Regions from separate parts of the Roseateles amylovorans genome, predicted to be linked through region 1. Evidence: predicted binding sites of a transcription regulator. Region 1 holds the regulator's gene; each other region holds the start of a gene.
What was found. The regulator HrcA, encoded in region 1, represses chaperone genes, less so after heat shock. The targets are predictions, from matches to a motif close to TTAGCACTCNNNNNNNNNGAGTGCTAA.

Region 1 (8,052 bases):
CGCCGGTCGGAGCGCGTTGTCCAACGACTTGCACCACATCCTGGAACGGCGGCGGCGCGTCGTCGCTGAAGGAATGGAATTCCGTGCCGTCAAACACTTGATAGCCTGCGGAGGTGCGCAACAGCATCAATCCACTGGGGGTGTCGTCGACCCAGATCATCGAACCGACCACACCGTTCTTATTGGTCCACCCGGTATGCTCGAAGTCATGAATGCTGTGCGCGTGCGCCTCGCCTCCCGTCGCCAGCACAACGGTCAAGACACATCGCCACCCAATGCGGTCGGCCCAACACCGCCGCCCCGCCGGCCACCATCTTGGTGGCCGGCAGCGAGGAACGCAGAGCGGAACAGGTGCAACGTCAGGGACGATCACACGCGACTCAAGAGGGCATAGGGGGCCCGAATATGCCAGATCCCGCCCTGCGGCGCATCCGACCACGCCCTTGATCCCCTACCCTGCGCAACAAGCGCAGGCGATGGAGGATGGCACGCGCTCCCGCGCGCTTCGGATGATGCATTGCGAGCCCGCACAAAGGTGAACCTGTCCGCCTGAGCGAGCTTGGGCATCTGATGCATGTGCAACGCGGCCTGCCATGCTGCAGTCGCTCAACTGGAGTCATACACCGCTTGTGCTTGACTTGCCCAGGGCGGCAGATGTGGGACTGGCGCTGGTACTCATCAGAGACAGCATTGCCCTCCCACAGTTCGGCGAGAAAAAGAACCGCAAGGGCTCTTTTCATGTGGAGAGGGGTGGTAGGCCGTGCAGGACTTGAACCTGCGACCAAAGGATTATGAGTCCTCTGCTCTAACCAACTGAGCTAACGGCCCTACGGGAACACTGCACCTGTCGCCAGGCAACCGCCACCGGGCTCATCACCCAGCGCTCCGGCCTTGCACCGGAGCCGCGCATTCTACTCACCCACCAGGCCGCTACTTCTGAGACAGCGCGTTGCTCACCATCCGCGAGGTGATGTCGACAATCTGGATCATCCGGTCATACGCCATCCGCGTCGGACCGATGACGCCCAGCGTGCCCACCACCTCGCCGTCCACCACGTAGGGCGCGGAGACGACCGACAGCTCCTCGTAGGGCACGACCTGGCTCTCGCCGCCGATGTAGATCCGCACCCCCTCCGCGCGGCTGGAGACATCCAGCAGCCGCATCAGCTGGGTCTTTTCCTCGAACAGGTCGAACATCCGCCGCAGGCTGCCCATGTCGTGCCGGAAGTCCTGCACCGTCAGCAGGTTGCGTTCGCCAGAGACCACCACCGGCTCTTGTTCCTCGTAGCTCTGCGTGCCGACATCCACCGCCGCGCTCATCAGCGAGGCAATCTCGCCCCGCAGCGCGTCGACCTCGGTGCGCAGACGGTCGCGCACCACGTCCAGGCTCATGCCGGAATAGTGGGCATTGAGCCGGTTGCTGGCCTCGGTCAGGTCGGATTGGGTCACGTCCTGTGCGGTGAAGACCAGCCGGTTCTGCACATCCCCTTCCGGCGACACCATGATCACCAGCACCCGGCGTTCGCCCAGGCGCAGGAATTCGATGTGGTGGAAAACGCTGCTCTTGCGCGGCGAGGTCACCACGCCCACGAAGCTCGACAGGCTGGACAACATCTGCGCCGCGTTGGCGATGACCCGCTGCGGCTGGTCGGGCAGCAGTTGCGACTCCAGCGAGGAGACCTCGGACTTGAGGGTCTGCGCCGTGAGCAGGGTGTCCACGAACAGGCGGTAGCCGCGGGCGGTCGGGATGCGGCCGGCGCTGGTGTGCGGGCTGGCGATCAGGCCCAGTTCTTCCAGGTCCGCCATCACGTTGCGGATGGTCGCCGGGCTCAGGTCCAGGCCCGAAGCCCGGGAGAGCGTGCGGGAGCCCACCGGTTGACCGTCCGCGATGTAGCGGTCAACCAGGGTTTTGAGAAGTGTTTTGGCGCGCTCGTCGAGCATGGTTTTCATTGTATGGGCGTCCGCCCGCCACCCGTGCCGCAGGGTGGCGCTGTGGTGTAATTCTGTGCATATGTCCAAGCGATTCCGTCATGTGGCCATCGTCGGCAAGCCCCAGTCCAGGGGAATTCGCCCCATCCTGGAGGAAATCGCCGATTTCGTCGCCGGCCAGGGACTGGATGTTTCCCTCGAACAGGAAACCGCCGACAGCACCGGCATCACCGCCCTGCCCGCCCTCTCCCACGCCGAACTCGGCACCCAGTGCGACCTGGCGATCGTCGTCGGCGGCGACGGCACGATGCTGGGCTTCGCCCGCGAGGTGGCCCGCTACAACCTCCCGCTGGTCGGCATCAACCAGGGCCGGCTGGGGTTCATCACCGACATCTCCGCCGACCAGTACAAGGATGCGCTCAAACCCATCCTGGCCGGCGATTTCGAGATCGAACACCGTGCCATGCTCGAAGGCGGCGTGATCCGCGACGGTGAGCTGATCTTCTCCGGCGTCGCCCTGAACGACGTGGTGGTCAGCCGCGGCGCCACCGCCGGCATGGTGGAACTGCGGGTGGACGTGGGCGATGAATTCGTCGCCAACATGCGGGCCGACGGCGTGATCGTCGGCACCCCCACCGGCTCCACCGCCTACGCCTTGTCGGCCGGCGGCCCCATCATGCATCCCGGCATCGCCGGATGGGTGGTGCTGCCGATCGCCTCCCATGCGCTGTCCAACCGCCCCATCGTGCTGCCGGATTCCGGCGAGGTGCGGCTCACCATCGTGGCCGGTCGCGACGCCAGCGTGAACTTCGACATGCAAAGCCTGGCCAGCCTGCTGCACGGGGACTGCATCACCGTGCGCCGCTCGCAGCACCGGGCGCCGTTCCTGCATCCGCGGGGCTGGAGCTATTACGCCACGCTGCGTCGCAAACTGCGCTGGTATGAAGGCGTGAGCTGAGTCCGGACTCAGACTGCCGATTGCCGATTGCCCATTGCAGTGAGCTGATTGACGATTTCCGACCACCGACTTCCGACCGTTGACCCCGATGCCCCGAGCGCGACCAAGCGCCCGACGGACAGCGACCAACGCCAGACATTGAGACAGGACAAGGCCCCGCACCCGCCAGGTGCAGGTCGGGGTTGAATGAGGACTCACCGACATGCTGCGCCGACTGAGCCTGAGAGATTTCGTGATCGTGCCGGAGCTGGAGCTCGACTTCGCCGCCGGCTTTTCCGCGTTGACCGGCGAAACCGGCGCGGGCAAGTCCATCCTGATCGATGCGCTGCAACTGGCGCTCGGCAGTCGGGGCGACGCCGCCGTGGTGCGCGAAGGTGCCAGCCGCGCCGAGATCAGCGCCGAGTTCGATCGGCCCCAAGCCCTGGTGGCCTGGCTGGAAGAAGCCGGTTTCGATGCCCCCCATGACCCCGAGGGCCCCGGCGACACCGACACCCCGTCCCTGCTACTGCGTCGCGTGATCGATGCGCAAGGCAAGAGCCGCGCATGGATCAATGGCAGTGCCGCCACCGTCGCCCAACTGCGGGAACTGGCGGAACATCTGCTGGACATCCACGGCCAGCACGCCTGGCAAGGCCTGACCCGTCCGGCCAGCGTGCGCGAGCTGCTGGACAGCTTCGCCCAGATCGACACCCGACCGATGAGCGTGGCCCACGCTGCCTGGCGTCAGGCCACCGAAGCGCTGACCACCGCCCAGGCCCGTCAGGCCGACCTCGCCCGCGAGCATGAGCGGCTGACCTGGCAGATCGGCGAACTGGACCGGCTGGCGCCGGATGCGGACGAGTGGGAAGAGCTGAACGCGGAACACTCGCGGCTGTCGCATTCGCAGTCGCTGATGGATGCGGCGCGCGGCGCACTGGAGCGGATCGGCGATGCCGAGGTCAACGCCCAGGCGCTCACGGACGAGGCACTGTCCAGCCTGCAGGATGTGCTGAGCTACGACGCCCAGTTGCAGGACACCGTCAATGCGCTGCAGGGTGCCCAAGCGCAATTGCAGGATGCGGCCCACAGCCTGGCCGCCTATCTCCACGCGGCGGATCTGGATCCCGACCGGCTGCAGCAGTTGGATGACCGGCTCTCCGCCTGGGTGACGCTGGCGCGTCGCTATCGGCGCCAACCCGCAGAACTGCCGGCACTGTTGGCGGAGTGGAAGGCCGAATTGGCGCAATTGGATGCCGCCACCGATCTGGAAGGTCTACAGGCCAAACAGGCGCAAGCCCTGAAGCTCTACCAGCGCGAAGCCAAGACAGTGAGCACCGCCCGCGCCAAGGCCGCACCAGCGCTGTCGACCGCCGTCTCGCAGGCGATGCAGCAGCTCGGCATGACCGGTGGCCGCTTCGAAGTGGCGCTGTCGCAGCAGGAAGAGCCGCAGAGCTTCGGTCTGGAATCGGCGGAGTTCCTGGTGGCCGGTCATGCCGGCAGCACACCGCGGCCGCTGGCCAAGGTGGGCTCGGGTGGCGAGCTGTCGCGCATTGCGCTGGCGATTGCGGTCACCACCAGCCAGCAGAACAGCGGCGCCGGCACCTTGATCTTCGATGAGATCGATACCGGTGTGGGCGGCGCGGTGGCGGAGACGGTGGGTCGGCTGATGAAGCAGTTGGGCCGCCATGTCCAGGTGTTGGCGGTGACCCATCTGCCGCAGGTGGCCGCCTGTGCGGACCATCATTTCCTGGTGGCCAAGTCGCTCAAAGCCGGTGTGACCAATTCCGACGTGCGACCGATCCACGGTGAGGCCCGCGTGGCGGAAATCGCCCGGATGCTGGGCGGCGAGCGGTTGTCGTCCACCAGCATCGCCCATGCGCAGGAGATGCTGGCCTTGTCGGCCCAGAGCGTGGACACGCCGACCCCAACCAAGACCAAGACCACCATCAAGAAGGTCAAGCCGTGAGCGCGCCCCACACCGCTCCCGTGCCGCCGGCGCCGCGCGAAAACAGCTTGGCCGGCCATGCCGCCCGCACCACCGATCTGGTGCTGGTCACCGGCATGTCGGGCGGCGGCAAGTCGATTGCCATGCATGCGCTGGAGGATGCGGGCTTCTTCTGCGTGGACAACCTGCCGCCGGAGCTGCTGCCCCACTTCCTCAAGCTGGAGCAGGAAAGCGGCTCACAGCGTCGGGTGGCGATTGCGGTGGATGTACGTAGCGCGGGCTCGCTGCCGCAGCTGCTGCTGCACATCAAGGAACTGCGGCTGAACGGCGTCGCGCTGCGGGCGATCTTCCTGGATGCGGACAACGACACCCTGCTGCGCCGCTTCTCCGAAACCCGCCGACCGCATCCGCTGCGCGCCGGCGCCACCGAGGACGGGGACACCCATCGCGCGCTGCAGGAAGCCATCGCGCTGGAACGCGAACTGCTGACGCCGCTGCGCATGGAATCCACGGTGATCGACAGCAGCCAGCTGCGGCCGGCCCAGTTGCGCGCCTGGGTGCGCGATCTGGTGCGGGTGAGCGGCTCATCGCTGACGATGGTGTTCGAATCCTTCGCGTTCAAGCACGGCGTGCCCAGCGATGCGGACTTCGTCTTCGATGTCCGCGTGCTGCCCAATCCCTACTACGACCGCGAACTGCGGCCGCTCACCGGGCGCGATGCGCCGGTGGCTAGCTACCTGGAACAGCAGCCCGAGGTGCGTCTGATGCTCAGCCAGATCGGCGCCTTCATCTCGCAATGGCTGCCGAACTTCGCCGCCGACCAGCGCAGCTATCTCACCATCGCCATCGGCTGCACCGGGGGTCAGCATCGGTCGGTGTATTTGGTCGAGACCCTGGCCAAGCAGTTCGCTTTCCACGGTCAGGTGCTCAAGCGGCATCGGGAGCTCGACGCTCGCTGAGCGCGGGCCGCCTCTCGCGGCGTCCTGCGGCGTCGTGCTGCGTTTTGCGGCGTCTTGCGGTGTCGTGCGTCGTCTTGCGTCGTCCTGCGGCGCATGGCGAAGCGTCCGAACTGACTGCGCTGGCGATCAGCGCGAACCGTTTCCAGACTGTCGGCTGACTCACTCGCGGTCGCATCGTCACCTCAAGACGGTGCGCTCGCGAATGTGTCGCTCAACCCCTGACTGGATTCAACGCCATGTGGCCCTCCTCATCCTCAGTCCGCCAGTCTCCACCTGAGGCCTGCGCCGCGCTGGATCCCAGCGCCCCGGCCGTGTCACTGCGCGAGTTGCAGCGGCAGCACTTCACTCATCGCGGTCTGACGCTGCTGGATCGCGCCGAGTCAACCCTCAAGCATGCCAAGCATCCGCCTTTTCAGGAGATCGAGATGCTGCGACGCGACTTGCGCCGCTGCGATTCGGACCACAAGCAACAGGTCCTCTTCAAGCAAGTCCTGGGGTGGGTGGACAAGGCCAACGAGGACCCGTCGCAGTTCGACGGGGCGGTCAAGCGGCTTTGGACTCGGCTAGAAGCCCTTCGCAACTTCGCGGACGACAACGAAGATGACATGTCGATGCTCCCTGAGCTGTCGGGCGACCTCAAGAAGCTGGAGAAACGTGCAGCCAGCGCGTACGGCAAGAGTCCCTCGGCAGGCACCAGGGAGTGTGTGCGGCTCGCCAAGGAAGCCGATGAGCTCGCCGATCGCTTGGCCGACGTCGTGCTGCTCGCAGGGGAGATGCAGCGACTTGAGAGGGTCCTGGACTTTCAACACAGCGAACCCAGCAATCAGCGCCTGGCCGCCATGACCAGCAGGATGGACTGGCACCGAACTGAGGTGTTCCCGCTGCGCTCGGAGGCCAAAGAGAAGCTGGACATGGCGCAAAAGGCAGTCCTTAAAGGAAAGCTGGCGCAGGCACGCGCCGCCTTGGAGCACGCGACGAAGCACATGGCCGGGGCGCAGCAGAAAGTCAGCGCTGAGCCAACGTATACCGGGCCGTCCGTGCGCTTGCAGCCGGGAAGGGGCGTCTCAAGGCTCGCCAACGCCACGTTCCAGTCCCAGATGGCAGAGTTCAACAATGGCAGGTTTCGCGACCTGCCCCCCGCCGTACTGTCCGATCTGCGGCCCCGTTTGGCCGAGGCCCTCAGGGCCCAGGAGCGCTGCAGCTTCTTCGGCATGCAGGAGGATGAGGTGACCGATCTCACCAGCGTCCCGCCCCGCAAGGAGATCAAGGCCGTTTTCGAGGAGGCGGAACACCTGTTGGCCCAGTTGCTGGACGATCGCCATCGCTTGGGAAGCGCCTCGTCGTCGCACCGCTGATCCACGCCATCATCGGACCCAACTGCAAAAGCCCGCAGAACGGATCCCACCCATCACGCCGGGCTGGGTGGGCTGAGTGATCGCTCTGATGACGCAGCCCGCGCTCCTCGGGTCCATCCTGCCCGTCAGCCGCTTCAGGGCGACGACACCTAGGCGAGGGATGCCACCCATGGGCACACGCGGATGCCGCGCCTCAGACCGCCGGCCCCGCCTGGTCGCGCTTGACGGTGTCATCGTCCTGGTTCATCAACATGACCCCGACGAAGATCGACGCAATCGGGAACAGAAAGATCAGCAGCAGCATCCACGGCAACACGAACCGCCCCGCCCGCTTGAGCGCCACGCTCATGAACGCCAGATGGGCGCAGCAGGCGCCCAGCAGGCCGAGTCCGAAAATGGTGATGCGTGCGGGCGCAACTTCCGCTTCCTGGGCATTCGAAATCAGGAACCACAAACAGGCGCCGCCCACAATGATGGCGACCAGCGCGGATTCCAGAGCGCTCTTGACGGCGGGGTTCTGCATGATGTCCCTGAAGCAATGGGGGTTCGGAAAGGCGCAAGCATAACGACGCCTGAGGCGGCTGTCTGACTCGGGGGTGGTCAATCTGAGACGTCGCGCCCACCGCCGACCTGGTCCCGCTCGCTGCTCCCTGCTCGAAACCGCCCCGAAAGGAGGCGGACTCACCGGTCCACTCCGCTGCCCTCGGTGCCGCATGCCCACACGCTCGTCTTGCCTCGGTGGCCTCTGGCCCTGCTCAACGCGCGCCGACGAGCCTCCAGCGCAGGGAGAGCCGTATCCAGCCACTGGGACCCTGACCATCTCAGCCCTCTTCCTGGTGCACTGCGAACCCTCCCGCGCCAGCGAACACATGGCACAGCGCACCCGCAGCCGGTTGCTGACCCGAGCGGGGAAGCTGGACGTCTTCC
Region 2 (8,052 bases), 2.5 Mb from region 1:
GCTGCCGGCAGCACGCTGAAACGGCAGCGCGGTCCCGCATCGGGCGCGGTCGGCCTGAGCCGAAAAACAACAGGTCGGACACCGTCACAGGCTGCATGGCCACGCTGAACTGTCGACTTTCTCCATCCACCGACCGGGGCGCGTTGCTGGGCTGGCGTCAAACCTCGGCCTGCATGAAGACGTCGATCTGGCGAGGATCCGCTCGTTTTGAGACTAGGATCCGGGCTTCACTGCCCCTCCACGAACGAGTCCATGAGCAATATTGATGTCTCCAAGCTTTCCTACGCCGAACTCGTCGCGCTCAGCAGGCAGTTGGAACAGCAGATCGAAGACAAGCGATCCGAAGAGCTGAAGGTCATCGCCGACGGCTACATCAAGAAGATCCAGGCCGCCGGCTTCTCGGTGGAAGAAGCCATCGAAGCCCTGCAGCCGTATGCGGCCCCCCGCCGCAACGCCGCCGACAAGCGCAACGGCACGGCCCCGGTGCTCTACCGGGACCCGGCCAATCCGGCCAATACCTGGAGCGGCCGCGGTCGCCCGGCCCGCTGGCTGTCCGACTACGAAGCCCAGGGCCGCGCCCGGGATGACTTCAAGGTCGATGCGACCTGAGGGTCAAAACAGGTCCCCACCCTTGAAACGTCACAAGCCGTCCCTATAATCCGTTGCTGCTAGCACTCGCAATCGTTGAGTGCTAACAGCCCCGGACTTCGGTCTCGGGGCCAATTTCTTGTGATGGGTCGGCGGTGCCGATGCATGCCTGGCATGCATGACTGCCCTGCGGGCCCAGGAATCAAGTCCGACAGAGTCAAGGAGATCAGATGAAACTGCGTCCTCTTCACGATCGCGTGATCGTCAAGCGCCTGGAAAACGAAACCAAGACGGCCTCCGGCATCGTCATCCCCGACAACGCCGCCGAAAAGCCCGACCAGGGTGAAGTGCTGGCCGTCGGCCCGGGCAAGCGCAATGACAAGGGTGAGTTCATTGCCCTGAACGTCGCCGTGGGCGATCGCGTCCTGTTCGGCAAGTACAGCGGCCAGTCGGTCAAGGTCGACGGCGAAGAACTGCTCGTCATGCGCGAAGAAGACCTCTTCGCCGTGATCGCCAAGTAAGGCGACAGCGCGGTTGGCCGCGTCGTCGGGCAGCGCGGGTGAACAGGGCGACCTTCGGGTCGATCGCGTCACCCAGCGCGTTGCGCCCGGTCGGCGAACCGCTCGCCACACCGGACCTCACGCCCAGTGCGCGTGAGGTCGGGTGGGGCTGAACTACCCAATACTGATTCGGAGAATTCAATATGGCAGCAAAAGACGTTGTCTTCGGCGGCGAAGCGCGTGCTCGCATGGTCGAAGGCGTGAACATCCTGGCCAACGCGGTCAAGGTCACGCTGGGCCCCAAGGGCCGTAATGTGGTGCTCGAGCGCTCGTTCGGCGCCCCCACCGTCACCAAGGACGGTGTCTCGGTCGCCAAGGAGATCGAGCTCAAGGACAAGCTGCAGAACATGGGCGCCCAGATGGTCAAGGAAGTCGCTTCCAAGACCTCGGACAACGCGGGTGACGGCACCACCACCGCCACCGTGCTGGCCCAGGCCATCGTGCGCGAAGGCATGAAGTACGTGGCCGCCGGCATGAACCCGATGGACCTGAAGCGCGGCATCGACAAGGCCGTCTCGGCCCTGGTCGTGCAGCTGAAGAACGCCTCGCGCGCCACCACCACGTCCAAGGAAATCGCCCAGGTCGGCACCATCTCCGCCAACAGCGACGCTGATGTCGGCGAGATCATCGCCAAGGCGATGGACAAGGTCGGCAAGGAAGGCGTGATCACCGTCGAAGACGGCAAGAGCCTGGACAACGAGCTCGACATCGTCGAAGGCATGCAGTTCGACCGCGGCTACCTGTCGCCGTACTTCATCAACAACCCGGAAAAGCAGTCGGCGATCCTGGACAACCCGTTTGTCCTGCTCTACGACAAGAAGGTCAGCAACATCCGTGACCTGCTGCCGACGCTGGAAGCCGTGGCCAAGGCCGGCCGTCCGCTGCTGATCATCGCCGAGGAAGTCGACGGCGAAGCGCTGGCGACCCTGGTGGTCAACACCATCCGCGGCATCCTGAAGGTGGTGGCTGTGAAGGCGCCTGGTTTCGGCGACCGTCGCAAGGCCATGCTGGAAGACATCGCCATCCTGACCGGCGGCAAGGTGATCGCCGAGGAAGTGGGCCTGTCGCTCGAGAAGGTCACGCTGGCTGACCTGGGTCAAGCCAAGCGCGTCGAAGTGGGCAAGGAAAACACCACCATCATCGACGGCAACGGCGCTGCCGGCGACATCGAAGCCCGCGTGAAGCAGATCCGCGTGCAGATCGAGGAAGCCACCAGCGACTACGACCGCGAGAAGCTGCAAGAGCGCGTGGCCAAGCTGGCCGGCGGTGTGGCCGTCATCAAGGTCGGTGCTGCCACCGAAGTCGAGATGAAGGAAAAGAAGGCCCGCGTGGAAGACGCGCTGCACGCGACCCGTGCTGCCGTTGAAGAAGGCATCGTCGCCGGTGGCGGCGTGGCCCTGCTGCGTGCCCGTCAAGCGGCTGGCGAGATCAAGGGCGACAACGCCGACCAGGACGCCGGCATCAAGCTGATCCTGAAGGCCATCGAAGCCCCGCTGCGCGAGATCGTCTACAACGCCGGCGAAGAAAGCTCGGTCGTCGTCAACACCGTGCTGGCCGGCAAGGGCAACCACGGCTACAACGCGGCCAACGGCACCTACGGCGACATGATCGAGATGGGCATCCTGGATCCGACCAAGGTGACCCGTACCGCGCTGCAGAACGCCGCGTCGGTGGCTTCGCTGATGCTGACGACCGAGTGCATGGTCGCCGAATCGCCGAAGGACGAGTCCGCCGGTCCGGCCATGCCGGGCGGCATGGGCGGCATGGGCATGGACATGTAATGTCGCGCCGGGGCTGAAGAGCGCGCTCCAGTGCTCCACAGCCCTCGACATGAGACATGAAGGGGCCGCGAAAGCGGCCCCTTTTTCGTTGTCCCGCGACCGACTTCGCGCCCTCGGCAGACCTCCACCCTGTTCGCGGTGGGCTCCACCCACCGGGGCGGGGGTGCCGCCGCATCCAGGGACGCACATAATGCAGGCGTAAATTGAATCTCAAGATGCATCAAGCGCCTACGCTTCAATCCCTGGTCGACGAGACCCTGGCCCATGTGCCCACCCTGGCCCATGCGGTGTTCAACGGCATCCAGGACGAGCTCAAGAGCCGTCTGGAACACCATGCCTTGCTGGCCGGCTGGTCGAAGCGGCGAGCCCAGTTCGGTCCCGACCTCGAAGGCTCCCTGAACCTGCTGCTGCGTGTCTCGCGCGACGGCGGCGATCCGCTGCATCGCGACCGCCGTGCCGGCAGCCCCGACATGCTGAGTCTGGTCGACGAGAGTCAGGCGCTCAAGGATGTGGCCATCGCCAGCGTGATCTCGGCCATTGAAGAGCAAAGCCGGGCGGAGTTGCATCAGCTCGGCAACTTCTTTGCCGCCCTTCGCGGCATCGCCCGTCCGCTGAAGAACGACAACCCGTTGCGCGCAGCGATCTTTGCCCATGCCCTGGCCCGTGCCTTGGAAGGCGCGGATCTGGACGCCGAGGGCCGCTACGCGGTGATGCGCATCGCCGCCCATCCGCTGGCGCGCAACCTGCAACCGATCTTCTCGCTGCTGTGCCGGGAACTGCGCGAGGCCCAGCTCAGCGGCATGCTGGAGAGCCACGGTTCGGCGCTGAAGGAGTCCGACCTGCGGATGCGGCAGTTCAAGGCCGCCAGCCATGCCCAGAACACCACGCTGGATGAGGTCGCGCTCAAGCTCGACGCCGTCACCCGCCCGGCCGGGCTGGGCGAGCCCCTGGGCAGCCCGCGGCTGGGACCGGGCGTCGGTGGCAGCGGCGACCTGCTTTCCCGCCTGTACGACCAGATCCTGGCCGACGATCGACTCCAACCACAGCTCAAGGTGCTGATGGGCCGGCTGCAGGTGGCGATCGTCCGGCTGTCCCGCAACGACGTCACCCTGCTGCGTCGCCAGGACCATCCGACCTGGCAACTGCTGAACCGCATCGCTGCCCATGGCGCCGGCTTCCGCACCGGCGACGACGCCGGCCTGCGCGATTTCCTCCACTTCCTGGACCGCGTCATCCAGCCGCTGCTCACCAGCGAACACCCGGCAGCCAGCCAGTTCCAGCAAGCACTGACCGAGGTCGACCTGCACATCCGTGCCCAGGCCGAGCAGCGCGGCCAGGGCAGCGCGGGCGCCCTGGAGCGGATGGATCGCGAACAGCAGCGTCAGGAATGGAAGCGGCTGCTGCGCGAGCAGTTGCAGCACCAATTGGACGATGCCCATGCCGGCAAGCTGATGCGGCGTTTCCTGCTGGGTCCGTGGGTGGAGGTCATCGCCCAGGCGATGGTCCAGTCCGGCCGCGATTCACCCGAGGCCATGGGCTACATCGACCTGGTCGACGGGCTGCTGCACAGCGTCCAGGTCCATATCGACGAACCGGCGCGACAAGGGCTGCGCATGCGGCTGCCCGCGCTGGTCACCATGCTGGAACGCGGCATGGACAGCATCGCCCTGCCGCCGATGCAGCGGCAGGCCTTCATGGACGAGCTGATGCGCCAGCACGGCCGTGTCCTGCGCGGCCTGCCGGCGCTGGAAGAAGGCGCGGCGATGCCTGGCGCCCTGCGTCGCGCGCCGCTCACGCCAGAGGAAGTGCTGGCGCAATTGCTGGCCGAGCGCGAATCCCAGTTGCCGTCGCGCTGGGCGCATGAACAGGTGGACCGCGGCCAGTTGCCGACCGTGCCGGTCGGGCTGTTCAGCGAAGACCGGTCGCCGGATGCACACGTGGCGATGCAGGACTGGATTGCCGGGGTGCAGATCGGCGGCTGGTTCCATCTGTTCGTGCAAAGCGAGTGGCTCACCGCCCAGGTGGCCTGGATCAGCGACAGCCGACAGTTGTTCCTGTTTGTTGGCCAGGTGCACGAGGAGCGTCATTCGCTCACCCGTGGCGCGCTGGAGCAACTGGTGTCCAACGGCCTGATGGCCGCGCTGGAGCCCGAACCGCTGCTGCAGCGCGCCATCGGCACACTCATGCAGGATCTCGAACAGGAACGCTGAATCCGCATGTCTGTGACGCTCCGTGCTGCCGCCCTCCTCGCGGGCGGCCTGATCTTGGCTGCCGGCCCCGCTGGGGCCGCCGGCCCGACGCCCCTGCGCCTGCCCTCGCCGGCGACCGCCACGGCGCCCGCTGACGCGTCGGTGAAGGCACTGGAAACCACCGTGCCGGTGGTCCCGGTGACGCCGAGGCCTCGCCTGGGCCTGGTGCTGTCCGGCGGCGGCGCCCGCGGCCTGGCGCATGTGGGTGTGCTGAAGGTGCTGGAGCGGGAACACATCCCGGTGGACGTGATCACCGGGACCTCCATGGGCGCGATCATCGGCGGGCTCTATGCCAGCGGCATGACGGCGGAGGATCTGGATCGCGAGTTGTCGCGCATCGCGTGGGACCGCCTCTTCGCCAGCCGTGTGGACCGGCAGGATCTGTCGCAACGGCGCAAGGAGGAGGACTTCGAGTTCTCCGCCACCATCGAGTTCGGGTTGCGGAACGGGGAAGTACGGGTGCCCACCGGCACGCTCTCCAGCCGAGGCCTGGAGGCCTTGCTGCGGCGGCTGACCCTGCCGGTGCGCAACATCAACGATTTCACCCGCCTGCCGACGCCGTTCCGGGCCGTGGCGACCGACATGGAGAGCGGTGCGGAGCGCGTGCTCACGGCCGGCGATCTGGCGCTGGCCCTGCGCTCCAGCATGAGCGTGCCGGGCGTGTTCGCGCCGGTGGAGTGGGAAGACCGGATCCTGGGCGACGGCGGACTGGTGAACAACCTGCCGGTGGATGTGGCACGAGAGATGGGCGCCGAGCGCCTGATCGCGGTGAATGTCGGCACGCCGGTGGGCGGTCGCGACACCTTGAACTCCCTGCTGGGGCTGACGGCTCAGATGATCAACATCCTGACCGAGCAGAACGTGCAGCGCTCGCTGGCCTCGATGGCGGCCGGCGAGGACCTGCTGATCACGCCACGGCTGGGCAAACTGACCTCGGGCGACTTCGACAAGGCCCGTGACTTCATCCGCCTCGGTGAACAAGCGGCCGAGGCGATGTTGCCGCAACTGCGCCCGTATGCGGTAGAGCCCTCGCAGTACGAGGTCTGGCGACTGGCGCGGGCCGGGCTCAAGCCGCCGGCGCCGCTGCTGGCGGCGGTCAAGCTGGAAGGATCCGAGCTCACCAATCCGGAGCGGCTGCGCCATCAGCTCGAGTCCAAGCCCGGCACGCCGTTCGACAACAGCATCGCCGAGCGCGACATGCGCTTCCTGTCGTCCAGCGGCGATTATGGGCGGGTCGACTATCACGTGGAGCCGCGGGCGGAGGGCGACACCCTGGTCTTCAACATGGAAGACAAGCCCTGGGGCCCGAACTACTTCCGCATCGGCATGGACCTGTCGACCGAGTCGAGCGGAGAAAGTTCATTCAACCTGCGCATCAGTCACAACCGGCATTGGCTGACCGACAAGGGCACCGAGTGGCGCAACCAGTTGACGGTCGGCGAGACCCCGCGGCTGTACACCGAGCTCTATCACCCGCTCGGCCTCAAGCTGGGCGTGGCGGACGACTGGTTCGCATCCCTCTGGTCCGAGGCCAATCAGCGCAAGCAGATCGTCTACGACGACAACGACCCGGACAACGCCAACCTCGGCCAGGCCCGCCTGGTGCGTCGCAATGCCGCGGTGGGCCTGGATCTGGGCCAGCCCTGGGGACGTTGGGGCGAGGTGCGGCTGGGTGTGGTCAGCCAGATCCGCTATGCCAAGCCCGACCTCATCACGCTGATCGACAGTTCGATGGGCAAGCTGCGGTGGACCAGCTATGAGCGTGGCCTGCGGCTGCGCACGGTGGTCGATCAGCTCGACTTCGCCAACTTCCCGCAGCACGGCTACCGGTTCACGGTGGATGCGCTGGCCGGCCATCAGGACAACAAGAACCTCAACAGCGGCCGATTTGTCCGCGTCAACACCGAAGGCACGTTGGTGCGCAGCTTCGGTGGCCACACGGTGAGCCTGTATGCCCGCGCACTGGCGGCGCAGCAGCCCGACGACACCGGCCTGGGCGGCGACACCCTGGGCGGCTTCCATCAGTTGTCGGGCTACCAGCCGAATCAGCTCAGCGGCAATGCCTTGATGTTCACCCGGGCGACCTACTACCGGCGCCTGAACGACTCGCCCTTCCTCTCACGCGGATTCTTCGTGGGCGGTACGTTGGAAGCGGGCAACACCTGGACCACCCGGCGCGACATGAATGTGAAGGATCTGCGCTACGCAGGCAGCATCTTCCTCGGTTCAGACACCGGGCTGGGACCGCTGTATGTGGGCGTGGGCTACGCGCCGAAGGCCGGCGCGGCGCTCTACGTCTTCATCGGACGCCCCTGATCCGGGCCAGGGACGACGAAGGCCTCAGCGGTCTCCGCGGCCTTCCGGCGTCGACGGGCTCGGGGCGTCCGCGTCATCTGCGTCATCTGCGTCATCCGCGCGCTCCGTCTCCTGCGGCGATTCAGTTGCATCGGTCGCTTCGGTCTCCTCGAACGAGCCATCGAAGTCTTCGCCGCTGAGCTGTCGGGCGGGGCGATGCGCCCAGTCGTAGATCTGCTCGGCCACGTCTTCCAGCCCCTGCTTGCTGAGGGCGGAGAACAAGGTCACCCCGATGTCGGAATCCTCGGTGGCCAGCACGCCCAGCTCCTGCTGGACCTTGGCGAGTGCCGCCGCGCCTTCCTTGCGATTGAGCTTGTCGGCCTTGGTCAGCAGCACCAGCAGGCTCACTTCGCCCGCGGTGACGCGGTCGGAGACGAACTCCAGGAGCTGCTTGTCCAGCTCGGTCAGGCCCAGGCGCGAATCCACCATCAGCACCACGCCCGAGAGGCTTTCGCGCTCGCTCAGGTAGTCCGCCATGACCCGCTGCCAGCGCAGCTTCGCATCACGGGCCACTGCAGC
Region 3 (8,052 bases), 290 kb from region 1:
GTTTTTGCGGATCGTGTCCTCGTTGGCCTGCGCGGTGCAGCCGGACAGGGCCAGCGCGGCGGCCAGCAGGGCGAAGGATGTCTTCATGGGATGGGGCATGGGGTCAGCGGCCGAGCGCGCGAGCGGTCAGCCATTTCTTGATGGGACCGGCCTGATTGACCAGGCGCAGTCCCTCGTTGCGCAATCGCGCGATCACCGGCGCCTGGCTGGCAAAGCCACGCAGCAGGCCGTCCGTCAGCTCCCCCATCGCCCAAGTCGGCGCGATGCGGGCCCGCTCATAGCGACGCAGCAGCTTCTCATCGTCCAGGCCGCGCCAGGTTTCGCGCGCGGCGATCACCTCCAGCAAGGATTCGACATCCGCCAGGCCCAGGTTCAGGCCCTGGCCGGCCAGCGGATGCACCAGATGGGCGGCATCCCCCAGCAGCACCCAGCCGGGGCCGCAGAGCCGGTCCGCCCGCACGAGCTGCAGCGGCCAGGCCTGGCGCTCACCAGCAAGCTTGAGACTGCCGGCCGCACCGCCGGTGGCCTCCAACAGCGCGGATTCGAATTCGGCGGGGCCCGCCGCCAACATGGCCTGGGCACGCTCGCGGGGCAGCGACCACACCAGGCCGTAGCTGTGCCCCGGCTCCGGTCGATCGAACGGCAGCAGGGCCAGGATGTCCGGCGAGCGGAACCATTGCAGCGCCTGCCCGTGATGCGGCTGACTGGCCACCAGGCGGGTCGCTACGCCGAGATGGCCGTAATCGTGCCGCTCGTAGCGGACGCCGAGTTCGGCGGCCGTGGCGGAATCGCGGCCTTCGCAGAGGGCCTGCAGCGTGGCGGGCACCGGCGCGGTGACCTGCTGGACATGGGGGGCGAAACGCAGCGCGGCATCGAGCTGGTCTTCGAGCGCGGCGGCGTCGACGATGTGGGCCAGCTCACCGGCGCCCTGCTCCCAGGCGCTGAAATGCAGTGCGGCGCCGGCGCGGTCGCCCATCACTCGCATGTCATGCACGGGGGTGCGGGCGTCTTCGGGCAGCGTTTCCCAGACCCGCAGACGGGTGAGCAGACGCACCGACTGCGCATTCAGCGCATAGGCACGCACGTCACCCGACGGCTTGGGCGCGGCGCCGGGCCGGGCCAGCAGCGCGACCCGATACCCGCGGGCACCCAGCGCCAGCGCCAGGCTGCGACCGACGCAGCCACTGCCGCGGACCAGCACGTCAAACTTTTCCATGGAACGGGATTGTAGGCAGCCCGGTCCCCGCGGTTTCCAGCGCCGCTTAAAATGCCGGCTTCTTTCGCCTGCAGGCGTCGCCGCTGGCCCACAAGCATCTCCCGGATCACCCGAAAGTCCAACCATGAGCCTCAAATGCGGCATCGTGGGTCTGCCCAATGTGGGCAAGTCCACCCTCTTCAACGCCCTGACCAAGGCCGGCATCGCCGCCGAGAACTATCCGTTCTGCACCATCGAGCCCAATGTGGGCATCGTGGAACTGCCCGATCCGCGTCTGGGCAAGCTCTCCGAAGTGGTCAAGCCCGAGCGCATCGTCCCGGCCATCGTCGAGTTCGTGGACATCGCCGGCTTGGTGGCGGGCGCGTCCAAGGGTGAAGGTCTGGGTAACCAGTTCCTCTCGCACATCCGCGAGACCGATGCCATCGTCAACGTGGTGCGCTGCTTCGAGGATCCGAATGTGATCCACGTCAACGGCCGGGTCGACCCGATCGCCGACATCGAAGTCATCCAGACCGAACTCTGCCTGGCCGACCTGGGCACGGTGGAAAAGAGCCTGCACCGCTACAACAAGGTGGCCCGTGCCGGCGACAAGGAAGCCATCGCCCTGGTGAAGGTGCTGGAGAAGTGCCAGGCGGCGCTGGACCAGGCCAAGCCGGTGCGCACCATCGACTTCAGCAAGGAAGAGCTGGTCATCCTCAAGCCGCTGTGCCTGATCACCGCCAAGCCGGCGATGTTCGTGGGCAACGTGGCCGAAGACGGTTTCGAGAACAACCCCTTCCTGGACCGGCTGAAGGAATACGCCGCCGCCCAGAACGGTCCGGTGGTGGCCATCTGCGCCAAGACCGAGGCCGAGCTGTCGGAAATGAGCGATGAAGACCGCGCGATGTTCCTGGCCGAGATGGGCCAGGACGAGCCGGGCCTGAACCGCCTGATCCGCGCCGGCTTCAAGCTGCTGGGTCTGCAGACCTATTTCACTGCGGGTGTGAAGGAAGTCCGTGCCTGGACCATCCACATCGGCGACACCGCCCCGCAGGCGGCCGGCGTGATCCACACCGACTTCGAACGCGGCTTCATCCGCGCCCAGACCATCGCCTTCGACGACTTCATCCAGTTCAAGGGCGAACAAGGGGCCAAGGACGCCGGCAAGATGCGGGCCGAAGGCAAGGAATACGTCGTCAAGGATGGCGACGTGTTGAACTTCCTCTTTAACGTCTGATCGGGGCGGGCAGGTGATGACGCCGATTAGGCGTCTCGCCGCAGCCCAGGCGCTGGCGTAGCGCCGTCCCACCCCTGCGCACCACTAGGGAAAGCCCGGCACCTGCCGGGCTTTTTTTCTTTTCGCCATGCGCACACCCCGGGTAGGCTGGTTGCATGCGCGATGCCCCCTCCTCAGAGGATTCGGTGACGATGCCGCCCGCTGTGGGGCGTGGGTCGTCCTGGGCTCTCCTGCTGGCGGTCAATCTGGTGCTGACCATGGGCTACACCGCGCTGGGCATTGCGTCGCTGCGCCTGATCCTGCCGCAGGACTTTGCCGCACCGGTCTATCCGGCCGCCGGTCTGGCAGTGGCGGCTGCCCTGCGGTGGGGGACCGGTGTCTTGCCGGGCGTGGCCTTCGGGAGCTTCTTCGTCACGATGACGCTCGCCGCCTCGCGCGGGCAGATCCAGTGGATGACTGCCGTCGTGATCGCCTTCGGCGCCGCCTCGCAGGCCGGTCTCGGTGCGGCGCTGGCGCGTCGGTGGGTCGGGCCACAGCCGCGCTTGACCGAGCCTCGTGAACTGCTGCGATTCTTCGGTGCGATCGCCGGCCTGGCTTGCCTGATCAGCCCCACGGTGGCGACCACGACGCTGTGGCTCTCAGCCACCATCACCGACGCCCAGGTGGCCGCCCATTGGTTGTCCTGGTGGATCGGCGATGCGATCGGGGTGCTGCTGGCGGCCCCGATCGCCCTCAGCCTGTTCGGCTTGCCACGTGCCCATTGGGCACCGCGCCGCCTGGCGGTCGCGCTGCCCTTGCTGTGCGCCTGCGCCCTGCTCAGCGCGGCGGCGTTCTACATCGCCCGCAATGAGGACAATCGGCAGCGACACAGCTTCGAGGTAGCGGCCGAACTCGGGCTCGACAGCCTGGGCGAAGCGCTGCGCCGCCCGCTGGTCGCCCTGGACGCCAACCACAGCGTGCTGCGGGTGGCACCGCATCTGAGCCGGGCCGAGTTCGAGCGGGCTCATGCGGAACGCGTCTCCGACAACGAAAGCGTTTATGCGCTCGGCTGGATCGCCCGGGTCACGCCGTCCCAGCGCGATGCCTTCGAGCGCGCTGCCCGACAGGAGGACTACCCCGACTTCATGGTCCGTGAGCGTCAGCGCCCGGGCGACCTTCCCATCGATGCTCAGGACGACCTGATGGTGGTCCGGCTGATCGTGCCCTGGACGCGCAATCGCGGGGCCTTGGGCGTCAATGTGCGTGCGATTCCGCAGTCGCGCACCGCGCAGGATCTGGCGATCGCTTCCGGACTGCCGCAGGCGAGCGAGGCGTTCCCGCTGTCCCAGGACACCGGCACCCACGCCATCGGCGTGGTGGTCTACCGCGCCCTGCGAGGAGAGCCGGCCGCCTCACAGGGCGCAGACCCCCGAGGCGAGTTGCACGGCCTGACCTTCGCCACGCTCCGCCCCGAGCTGCTGCTGCGCGAAGCCATGGCCGCGCAGGCGCATCACACCGCGCCGAGCGCGCCGGCCTCCGCGCCAGCCGCGGGTGCGCATGCCATGTCCTCACCTGCTGCGGCGCTGGAGCACCAGGGCGAGGCGCCCACCGCACCGATGCTGGACTTCTGCCTGCTGGACGACACCCCGGGGGTCGCGCGACCGCTGATCGCCGGGGATCCGCGCTGTGCGGCCTTGCCGGACAGCCTGCCGCATCTGGAGCGGTCACTGGACTTTGCGGGACGGGACTGGCGCCTGGTGGTCTATGCGCCGCAAGGCCTGCCGCCGCCGGACCGCAGCGCCAGCTTGCCCTTCGCGCTGGCCGGACTGTTCGGGACCGGCCTGCTCGGCATGCTGCTGCTGATCGTGACCGGCCGCGCCGCCCGGGTGGCGCAACTGGTCGATGAAGGCACCCGCCGACTGCGCGAAAGCGAGGAGCGGTTTCGCAGCATCGTCGAGCACGCGCCGGTCGGTGTCGTCTTTGCCGACCTCAAGGCGAGGCCCCAGGAGATCAACCCGTATTTCTGCCAACTGCTGGGCTACACCGCGCAGGAACTCAAGGAGAAATCCATCCTCAAGATCACCCATCCGGATGACCGCGCCGAAGACAACCGGCTGGGCACCGCGTTGTTGCGGGGCGACCTGGACCGCTACAGCCGGATCAAGCGCTACATCGGCAAAGAGGGTCAGGTGATCACGGTGAGAAGCACCGTCAGCCTGCTGCGGGACGCCAACGGCGAGCCCCATCGCCTGGTGGGCGTGGTGGAGGACATCGGCGAGCAGCTGAGGCTGGAAGCGCTGGAGCTGGAACATGAGACCGAGCTGGCGGCCAATCGGGCCAAGAGCGAATTCCTCTCGCGGATGAGCCATGAGCTGCGCACGCCCTTGAATGCGATGCTGGGATTCGCGCAGCTGCTGGAAGTGGATCCGGAGGCCTCGCTCACCGCCCGACAGCGCGACTGGCTGGGGCGCATCCAGCAGTCCGGCTGGCATCTGCTGGCGATGATCAACGACACCCTGGACCTGTCGCGGCTGGAGGTCGGCCAGATGCGGGTGCGCATCGACGACCTGGCGCTGGACGGGATCGTCTCGGACAGCCTGGCGATGGTGGAGACCCAGCGTCAACGGCGACACATCCGCCTGGAGGTCGAGCTCGACGAGGACGCCAGCCAGGTCCGGGCCGACGCCACCCGCCTGCGCCAGGTGCTGACCAACCTGCTCAGCAACGCCATCAAGTACAACCGCGAAGGCGGCGAGATCCGGCTGCGGGCCGAGCGGCGCGGCGAGCGCGTGCATCTCAGCGTGGCCGACACCGGTGCCGGCCTGACCGAGACCCAGTTGGCGCAGCTGTTTCAGCCGTTCAACCGGCTGGGGCGTGAGGTGAGCGGCATCGAGGGCACCGGCATCGGTTTGGTCATCACCCAGCGCTTGCTGGAGCTGATGGACAGCCGGCTTGAGGTCACCAGCACGCCGGGCGTCGGATCCACCTTTCGCTTCGATTTGCCCTGCCCCACAGCATCTGCGGGGCTTGAAACGTGAGCATGCGCCCACATCTTCGGCAGCAGCCCTACACTTGGTCAAGCTCGTTGCACGGCTTTAGCACTCAATTGCCATGAGTGCTAATATTCTCTCCAACGCCAAATTCTTTGGCCAGGAGAACTGAAGCCATGTCCAACAGCCATGCATTGAAGATCAGCAATCCCTGGTCCCTGGTGCCATCGCTGGGGAACCTGGATGCCTACATCTCGGCCGTCCATCGCTTGCCGATGCTGACGCTCGAGGAGGAACAGGATTACGCCAAGCGCCTGCGCGCGCAGGGCGATGTCGAAGCGGCCGGTCGGCTGGTGCTCTCGCACCTGCGTCTGGTGGTGTCGATCTCCCGGCAATACCTGGGTTACGGCCTGCCGCAGGGCGACCTGATCCAGGAAGGCAATGTCGGCCTGATGAAGGCGGTCAAGCGCTTTGATCCGGACCAAGGCGTGCGCCTGGTCAGCTACGCCATGCACTGGATCAAGGCCGAGATCCACGAGTACATCCTGAAGAACTGGCGCATGGTCAAGGTCGCGACGACCAAGGCGCAGCGCAAGCTGTTCTTCAACCTGCGCTCGATGAAGCACAGCCTGAAGGAAGGCTCGGACCACCAGCAACGCGCCTCGCTGACCGAAAGCGAGATCGATCTGGTCGCCCAGCAGCTGAACGTCAAGCGCGAGGAAGTGCTGGAGATGGAAACCCGTCTCTCCGGTGGCGACATCGCGCTGGAGCCGCAAGGCGACGACGATTCCGAAACCTTCGCCCCGATCGCCTACCTGGCGGACGACTCGCAGGAGCCCACCCGGGTGCTGGATGCCCGTTCGCGGGACCGTCTGGCCACCGACGGCCTGAACCAGGCGCTGGAGGTGCTGGATCCGCGCAGCCGTCGCATCGTCGAAGAGCGCTGGCTCAAGGTGAACGATGACAGTTCCGGCGGCATGACGCTGCATGAGCTGGCCTCGGAGTACGGCGTCTCGGCTGAACGGATTCGCCAGATCGAAGTCGCCGCGATGAAGAAGATGCGCAAGGCCATGGTCGGCGATGCCACGCCGGCCGCCAAGCCGGCAGCGGCCAAGAAGGCGGCCAAGGACGTCGCGGTCACCGCCTGAGCGGTCACCGCAGTCCGCGCAAAGGGGCATCGCCTGCCCGCCGCGCTCACTGCGACATCACTTCAAAAAATGAAGGCCCCGCCATGCGGGGCCTTCGTCTTTTCGCTGGTGATGTCGTCGACAACGTGCTCTGCCTTCCGGACGCCAAGGAGCGCAAACGCAAACGCAAAACCAAGGGAGAGGGCCAGGGCGGAGACGAGGGTGAGGCCATTCATCGATCGAACCGATCGGGTCCGTCTGGCCCGTCATGCCCGTCTGGCCGAGCCGGCCGAGCTGGCCGGCCCCGATCCGTCACTGCCCTGCCAGCAGCGTCTTGATGTCGCTCATCAGCGCTTGCGTGCCCGCGCCGTAACGCGAGAACACCCGAACCCGGCCCTGCGGATCGAACAGGAAGCTCGCGGCGGTGTGGTCCATGGTGTAGCTGTCAGGGGTTTTTCCCGGCACCTTGGCGTAGTAAACCTTGAACTCCTTGGCCACGTCCTTGACCTGCTCCGGCGACCCGCGCAAGGCCACGAAGCCCGGATCGAAGTTGGCCATGTAGGCTTTCAGCATCTCCGGCTTGTCCCGTTCCGGATCGACCGAGATGAACACGGCCTGCAACCGGTCGCCATCAGCGCCCAGCGCGCGCTTGACCTCCGCCAGCTCTTGCAGGGTGGTCGGGCAGACATCCGGGCATTGGGTGAAGCCGAAGAAGACCACCACGACCTTGCCCTTGAAATCCTCCAGCGTGCGGATCTTGCCGTCCTGGTCGGGCAAGTTGAAGCCGCGGGCGTAGTTGGCACCGGTCAGGTCCACGCCCTGGAAGCTGGCCTTGGGCGCCGACGTGAAGCCAAGCTTGTCGCACCCGGTGAGCAGGGCGGCGCCGGTCAGGGCGGTGAAGCAGATCAAACGTCTCGAGATCATGGCGAAGGGCCTGGACAGAAGATGAGAAGAACGCCGCAAGAGAAGCGTCGCAGGAGCCTCGCGGACCGAGCAGACCTCAACCCAGCCACGGGCTGAGATAGTGATCCAGCAGTAGCGCTGCAAACAGCAGCGACAGATGCACCAGCGAGAACATGAAAGTGCGTCGCGCCAACGCTTCCGAATAGGCGCGCCACAGTCGCCACGCATGGTGGCAGAACATCAATCCCAGCACCACGGCCGCGGCCAAGTAGAGCCAGCCGCTCATGCCGATCAGGAAGGGCAGCAAGGTCGCCGCAAACAGCACCCAGGTGTAGAGCATGATCTGCAGCCGGGTGAACGCGTTGCCGTGGGTCACCGGCATCATCGGCAGGCCGGCCTTGCGGTAGTCCTCGCTGCGGTAGAGCGCCAGGGCCCAGAAATGCGGCGGCGTCCACAGGAAGATGATCAGGCACATCAGCCAGGCTTCCGCGCCCAGATCGCCGCGCATCGCCGCCCAACCGAGCACCGGCGGCATCGCGCCGGAAGCGCCGCCGATGACGATGTTCTGCGGCGTCATCGGCTTGAGCACCACGGTGTAGATGACCGCATAACCGACGAAGG

Region 2: a site for HrcA is predicted at 669-695, ahead of groES (co-chaperone GroES). Genes of this name have one in related genera too.
Region 3: a site for HrcA is predicted at 5,507-5,533, ahead of rpoH (RNA polymerase sigma factor RpoH). Genes of this name have one in related genera too.

Annotation. Positions count from the first base shown of each region.
Region 1 is NZ_CP104562.2:5,058,340-5,066,391, forward strand. It holds gene N4261_RS20890 (ATP-binding protein) at 1-250, opposite strand, end outside; tRNA gene N4261_RS20895 (tRNA-Ile) at 752-828, opposite strand; gene hrcA (heat-inducible transcriptional repressor HrcA) at 931-1,941, opposite strand; gene N4261_RS20905 (NAD kinase) at 2,012-2,887, shown strand; gene recN (DNA repair protein RecN) at 3,090-4,832, shown strand; gene rapZ (RNase adapter RapZ) at 4,928-5,770, shown strand; gene N4261_RS20920 (hypothetical protein) at 6,007-7,125, shown strand; gene N4261_RS20925 (hypothetical protein) at 7,319-7,729, opposite strand; gene N4261_RS20930 (hypothetical protein) at 7,995-8,052, shown strand, end outside.
Region 2 is NZ_CP104562.2:1,261,522-1,269,573, reverse strand. It holds gene N4261_RS05510 (response regulator) at 1-19, shown strand, start outside; gene N4261_RS05505 (H-NS histone family protein) at 253-609, shown strand; gene groES (co-chaperone GroES) at 819-1,109, shown strand; gene groL (chaperonin GroEL) at 1,292-2,929, shown strand; gene N4261_RS05490 (DUF1631 domain-containing protein) at 3,145-5,139, shown strand; gene N4261_RS05485 (patatin-like phospholipase family protein) at 5,146-7,494, shown strand; gene yihA (ribosome biogenesis GTP-binding protein YihA/YsxC) at 7,519-8,052, opposite strand, start outside.
Region 3 is NZ_CP104562.2:5,347,934-5,355,985, forward strand. It holds gene N4261_RS22160 (DsbC family protein) at 1-87, opposite strand, end outside; gene N4261_RS22165 (FAD-dependent monooxygenase) at 104-1,216, opposite strand; gene ychF (redox-regulated ATPase YchF) at 1,341-2,432, shown strand; gene N4261_RS22175 (ATP-binding protein) at 2,588-5,449, shown strand; gene rpoH (RNA polymerase sigma factor RpoH) at 5,578-6,549, shown strand; gene N4261_RS22185 (hypothetical protein) at 6,612-6,764, opposite strand; gene N4261_RS22190 (SCO family protein) at 6,841-7,452, opposite strand; gene cyoE (heme o synthase) at 7,529-8,052, opposite strand, start outside.